One region of the Enterococcus mundtii genome, then DNA from elsewhere that is predicted to be linked to it. Evidence: predicted binding sites of a transcription regulator. Region 1 holds the regulator's gene; each other region holds the start of a gene.
The links. The regulator LexA, encoded in region 1, represses DNA repair genes until DNA is damaged. The targets are predictions, from matches to a motif close to CNAACANNTGTTNG.
Positions count from the first base shown of each region.

Region 2: a site for LexA is predicted at 1,330-1,343, ahead of recX (recombination regulator RecX). Genes of this name have one in related genera too.
Region 3: a site for LexA is predicted at 1,365-1,378, ahead of dinB (DNA polymerase IV). Genes of this name have one in related genera too.

Region 1 is NZ_CP018061.1:1,217,668-1,219,947, reverse strand. It holds gene tkt (transketolase) at 1-331, opposite strand, end outside; gene EM4838_RS06015 (DUF896 family protein) at 430-681, opposite strand; gene lexA (transcriptional repressor LexA) at 833-1,456, shown strand; gene EM4838_RS06005 (hypothetical protein) at 1,634-1,852, shown strand; gene EM4838_RS06000 (adenine phosphoribosyltransferase) at 2,055-2,280, opposite strand, start outside.
Region 2 is NZ_CP018061.1:793,034-795,313, forward strand. It holds gene rlmD (23S rRNA (uracil(1939)-C(5))-methyltransferase RlmD) at 1-1,250, opposite strand, end outside; gene recX (recombination regulator RecX) at 1,356-2,156, shown strand; gene mutY (A/G-specific adenine glycosylase) at 2,149-2,280, shown strand, end outside.
Region 3 is NZ_CP018061.1:613,333-615,612, reverse strand. It holds gene nrdG (anaerobic ribonucleoside-triphosphate reductase activating protein) at 1-102, shown strand, start outside; gene dinB (DNA polymerase IV) at 205-1,341, opposite strand; gene rsmI (16S rRNA (cytidine(1402)-2'-O)-methyltransferase) at 1,503-2,280, opposite strand, start outside.

The DNA.
Region 1 (2,280 bases):
CGTCCGTATGGTTGACCTCAGGGTGTCCCGGTGTTTTTGAATCCCATTGACGGAATTGTTTCAAGTCATCAATCGTCACTTGGTACCCTGCTAAGTGCAACAAGCTGTACAACATCGCTGAACCATGTCCCGCAGATAAGACAAAACGGTCACGGTCTGCCCAGTTTTTAGAAGTTTTCGGATTCACTTTCAAGTGTTTCGTCCAAAGGGCATAAGCCATTGGCGCGGCACCCATTGGTAACCCCGGATGTCCTGAATTTGCTTTTTGTACTGCATCGACACTCAATGTACGGATCGTATTCACACCAAGCTGATCAATTTTATCAAACAATGTAACCCCTCCTGTAATTTAGGTTTTTTTTACCTATATTTCTACTTCTAATTTTATAGTATCTCCTCTAAAAAAGCAACGACTTTTAGTTTTTTTTACTAAAACTTGCTATTTCGGTCGTGGAGGCCTTTTTTCTTCTGGATTTCTTTCAATTTTTCTGGTGTGACATCATTTCCATCGGGATCAACAACTTTCATCCCTTCAATATGATGTCTCATGCCAGAACGAAAGGCTGTCAGATATGCTTCTCGTAATTCCTTTTGCTCTTTGACTTCAGCTGGTGTCAATCCTTCTGCTTTTTTCTTTTTAGCTAACTGATTGATACGTTCGATTTTTTCAGGCGATAACACAACTATTCCTCCTCGCTTTTGCTTCTCCTACATCTTATATAAAAAATGAAAAAAAAACAACTACATCAATAGTCTTTAATGCGAACATTTGTTTGAAATCAAGTATTTTCTATGGTACTATTTAGTTATCAAGTGAAAGAAGGTGTACCTTGTGGCCCGACAAACTGAAACAAGACAAATCGAAGTCTTACGATATATTCACGAACAAGTGACCCAAAAAGGCTATCCACCGACTGTCCGTGAGATCGGAGAAGCTGTTCAGCTTTCTTCAACATCGACAGTCCATGGTCATCTTGCCCGATTAGAGAAAAAAGGCTTTATTCAAAGAGACCCTACGAAACCACGTGCCATCGAATTGACGCAACAAGGATTATCAAAAATCGGGATTCGCCCAACAACGATTCCTGTTCTCGGAGTTGTTACTGCCGGAGAGCCGATACTAGCTGTTGAGGAAGCTTCTGACTTCTTTCCAGTACCACCAAACCTTTCATCAGAAGAAGGTAGTCTGTTCATGTTGACGATCCGAGGAGAAAGTATGATCAATGCTGGGATATTGGATGGCGATAATGTCATTGTCCGCAAACAAGAAACTGCACAAAATGGTGATATCGTTATTGCGATGACTGCAGAAGACGAAGCAACTTGCAAACGGTTCTATAAAGAAAGAGATCATTTCCGTTTGCAACCCGAGAATGATTTACTGGAACCGATCATTTTAGATGAGGTGTCGATCTTAGGTCGAGTCGTTGGTCTGTACCGTAGTCATATTTATTGATAAGAAAAGAAAATTTAGTTATTTATTTACGAGCTTGAGATCATGATCTCAAGCTCGTCTTTTCCTCTTTTAGCAGATATCTTTGTTCTTTTTGAACTTCCCTCTTTACAAACCGAACAAAAGTTCGTATACTAATGATACGAACTTTTGTTCGCATTCTATAAAGAGGTGAAAATCATGAAATCAATGAGACGTTTTGGTTTAGTATTGATCGTTTTGTTTTTAGGTATTATTATTGGTAATTTTGGTCTACGTACAGCGCTGTTGGTTTTTGTTCCTTTGTTTACATTGTGGTTTATGTTGTGGGATGAAAAAAAATACCGTCAATCACAACGTCGTCAATCCCATGAAGACTCCTTCTATCACGAAACCTATTACAGCTCCAGGCACTCGTAAAAGTAAATAAGATCGCTTCTATGAAAAATCCGTCCAAGCAAACGATGATCGCTCGTTTGCTTTTTTAACGACAAACTGACTACCTACCCTTGCACTCATTTGTTCCATCAATAAATTGAGGCTACTCATCCAACGAACCCCCCCTTCCGCAAACGGTTCATCCGTTTGTGGAAGGGGGGGTTCTGTTCAATATTTTATTTGATTAATACTCCATCAAAGTAATCATGTCGTAGCCTTCGATTTTGTCACGACCATGCAAGTCCATCAACTCGATCAAAAAGGCACAACCAACAACAACTCCGCCAAGTTCTTCGATCAATTCGATTGTTGCTTTGATCGTTCCACCTGTTGCTAATAAGTCATCACAGATCAAGACTCTTTGTCCTGGTTGAATTGCATCTTTGTGCAGCGTCAAGGTATCTGTACCG
Region 2 (2,280 bases), 420 kb from region 1:
TTGCAAGAAATATAAACTAATTTTTGCGATGGATTTTTTAAAATTGCTTGGATCAACTGCTCATCCAAACCAGTACGTGGCGGATCAACGATGATCCCATCTGGACGAAAGCCTTCATTCAACCACTTTGGTAAGAGCTCTTCCGCCGTTCCCACTTCATAACGAGTATTCTCATATCCTAAACGTTGTGCGTTTTTCTGTGCATCTGCAATGGCTTGGGGGATGGTATCCATTCCGCGTACTTCTTTTGCTTTGTTTGCCACACTTAAACCAATTGTCCCAACACCACAATAAGCATCTACGATCGTTTCTTCTGGTTGAATGGCTAAAGCTTTGATTCCTTCGCCGTATAAGACTTCTGTTTGTTGAGGATTCAACTGGAAAAAGGCACGAGGTGAAAGATCAAAAGTTACTTCATTGATTCGTTCCTCAATGGCTTCTTTTCCCCAAAGGTGTTTTGTTTCGTCACCCATCACAAGGGAGGTTTTTAAAGGCTGCACGTTTTGCATGATCGAAACGACTTCAGGGAGTTGTTGATTGATCTCGCGAATCAGGGCATTTTTTTGTGGGAATTTTTGACTCCTAGTGATAAAAACAACTTGTAGCTCACCTGTCTGTATACCCACTCGGACCATGATCGTGCGGAAAATCCCGCTATCCGCACGTTCATCATAAATCGGTAAATCATATTTATTCAATAAATCGACGACTGTATTCATCACTTTTTGTGTCGCTGGCTCTTGCACTAAACAATCAGTGATCGCTACTAAGTCATGAGAATTGGCTTGATAGAGTCCAGCTTCGATTTTGTCTGTCTGTTTATTTTTCCTCAATTGAAATTGTGCTTTGTTCCGATAACGCCAAGGATCATCCATTCCAATCGTCGGTAAAAGTGGATACTCACGATAACCGGCGGGTTTGAATTTTTCTAAAGCTTGCAAAAGCAAATCTTTTTTGAAATCGAGTTGTGCATGGTACGCTAAATGTTGCAATTGGCAACCACCACATTCATAGTAGACTGGACATGGAGCAGTCACACGGTCACTACTTGTTTTTTTGACTTTAACGAGCTGTCCTTCGGCATAGCGAGGGGTCGCTTTGGTGATCTTCACTAGGACTTCTTCTTTAGGAAGGGCATACGGAACAAAGACGATCATGCGTTTAAAGTAGCCGATTCCTTCTCCGTTGATCCCTAAACGTTTGATTTTTAATGTGATCGTTTGGCCGTTTTTAACAATTGCTTCTGGCATAGGTATCTCCCTTTTTATCATTATGTGGCTATATTCTAACATATTATAGCGAAAGTTGGGGATTTTCTATGTTATGATAGGAATATATGTTCGAGGAGGGATAGTTTGCTTTCTATTGCAAGAATCAGTAAAGGCAAGGGGCCTTTTTATCAGATTGATCTATCAGATGGCGAAACACTACAAGTATCAGAAGATATTTTAGTACGCTATCGTTTATTAAAAGGACAAGAATTGACAGAAGATAAATTAGCTGAAATCAAAAAGAGTACAGGTTATGATTTTGGCTTACAGCAAGCATTGAATTATTTGAGTTATCAACTAAGAACGGAAAAAGAAATTCGGATCTATTTAAAAGACAAAGAAATAGGACAAGAAGACCGTCATAAAATCGTTGAAAAATTAAAAGAATTAGGCCTGATTGACGATCTGACATTTGGTGAAAGTTACGTCCGTACGAATATGCGTTTGAGTGACAAAGGACCAAAAAAATTGGCACAACAAATGCAACAAAAAGGGCTATCACCAGAAGTGATCGAGCAGTCTTTAAGCCAGTATCCATTTGACGAGCAAGTAGAAAATGCGCGACAAACAGCAGAAAAGACTTATGAAAAAAATCGTGCCAAAAGTCAAAAGGATCTATTACGGAATATCCAACAGAAGTTGATGACAAAAGGATTTACCAATGATGTGATCCAAGAAGCGATGCAAACATTACCCCAAGAAACCGATCCAGAAGCTGAATACGAGCTTTTAGTACAACAAGGGGAGAAAATCTGGCGTAAGAATAGTCGCTTTGAACCTCAGAAGAGAAAGATGAAAGTAAAGCAGAGTCTCTATCAAAAAGGCTTTGATTTTGAGATGATCCAGCGCTTTATTTTAGAAAAGGAAGAAGAAGCAAGTGAGTAGAGAATGGGAAAACTGGTCCTTAGAAAAAACAAAAGAATTTCAAGAACGTTTTATTGAATGGTATGAGCTTGAAAAGAGAAATCTCCCTTGGCGTTATAATCAAGACCCTTATCGTATTTGGATA
Region 3 (2,280 bases), 600 kb from region 1:
GACGTGCAACGATCGCTTGCTGAAAAACAAGTCGTCATCTGGGAAAAATGTACAGATGCTACGCAAACATATGAACAAATAAAAAAACAAGAACTGATTTAACTATACTCAGTTTTGATTGAACACAATAAAGAATGCTCCATCTAAAAGGCCAAGACAGAAGTGAATTTCGCTTTTGTCTCAAAGTCTAAGATGGAGCATTCTTTATTCTATTTCTGATTCTATCGCTTGCGTTTCCCACAAAGGCAACACAATATTCTCATAAGTCATCGGATCTAAATTCGTCAGTGTGATACCTAATAAACGAATCCCTTTCTCTATCCCTAAAATCTCTTCCCATATCAGACTCGCTTGATAAAACAGCGCTTCTTTTTTATAAACATATTCTGGTAATGTCACTCGCTTCGTTACTGTAGAATAATCGGTATAACGGACCTTCAAGACAACTGTTTTTCCATGTTTCTGAACACGTCGGAGAGACTCTTCTACTTTCTCAGCTAGCTGACGTAATTGACCTAAAACTTCTTCTTCTGTTCTTAGTGGTTGTCCATACGTATGCTCTTTTCCGACTGACTTACGCTCGCGGGTGACATTGACCGGCGAATCATGGATACCTCGTACTTTTCGATACAACGAATACCCCATTTTACCAAACTGTTGGATCAACATCATTTCACTGCATTTATACAGATCTTCTCCTGTAAAAATACCTAATTCATGCATTTTAGGAACAGTTTTCTTGCCGACACCATGAAATTTTTCGATTGATAATGCTTTTAAGAAATCGACTGCTTCTTCGGGGGTGACGACCGTCATTCCTTTAGGTTTTTGAAAATCTGATGCAAGTTTCGCTAAAAATTTATTATAGCTGACACCAGCCGAACAAGTCAGATGCACCGTTTGCCAAATATCAAGTTGGATCATGCGGGCGATCTTGATCGCTGATTTACAATTGATTTTATTATTCGTGACGTCTAAATAAGCTTCATCAATACTAACAGGTTCGACTAAGTCTGTATAGCGATAAAAAATCTCCCTGACTTCTTTTGATATCGCACTATATTTTTGGTGGTCTCCCGGTTTGAAAATCGCTTCTGGACAAAGTTCATAGGCTTTTTGGGCACTCATTGCTGAATGAATACCGAACTTACGTGCTTCATAGTTAGCTGTTGTCACTACCCCACGCCCGCCAGTATCACTCGGATGTCTGGCGATCACTAAGGGTTTACCACGAAGTTCAGGGTGATCTCGTTCTTCAACGGATGCAAAAAAGGCATCCATATCGATATGGATGATTTTTCTTGACGTATCATTATGTAAAGGAAACTGTAATTCCATCAGACTCACCCCACTATCATTATACACGAACTTTTGTTCCCTTTCAAGTTAGGAGGTTAGTTTTTTAAAGAAGCTGTACCTCGTGCTTAATTGATTCTAAGAAAAAAATCGTTCAAAAGACTGTTCACCACAGCAATCTTCTGAACGATTTTTTTCATGAAAAGTTAATCATCCAATTCATGGAACTGACGATAAACTTCTTGTTTTTTTATTCCGTTTTTGACTGCAATCGTTTTGATTGCCACGTTAGTTTTTTCTCCTTGCTCAATCAATTGTTGTACCTGTTCTTTTAACGTACCTTGAAATTGTTCACTTGGTACGACCTCTTCGTTGCTTCCCTCAACAAGTAAACAGCATTCTCCCTTGATCGGCTGTTTTTCTAAATAAGCAAGTAATTCTTCAATGTCTCCGCGTAAATATTCTTCATGGATCTTCGTCAATTCTCGACAAAGCACAACTTGACGATTACCGAACACTTCTAACATATTAATCAACGTTGCAGCCACGCGATAAGGTGATTCATAAAAAATCAATGTTGCTGTTTGATTGCGCAACGATTCCAACATTGTTTTTTGTTCTTTTTTCTTTCTAGGTAAAAAACCATGAAATAAAAATGGCTGCGGTACGAGACCTGAAGCAATCAATGCAGTCATTCCTGCGGTAGGTCCTGGCAATGCAACGACTGGAATATCTTCCTTGATACAAGCAACGACAAGCTCATGTCCAGGATCACTGATAGATGGCATGCCTGCATCACTCACTTGTGCTATCGATTTTCCTTCTTTTAGCCAGTCGATCAATTGAGGAATACGTTCTTTATAATTATGTTCGTGTAAACTTTTTTGGGCAGTTTGGATCTCGAAATGATTCAATAGCTTTTGTGTATTGCGTGTATCCTCACTTGCGATCAAATCCGCTTCTTGTAATGTGCGCACACTGCGA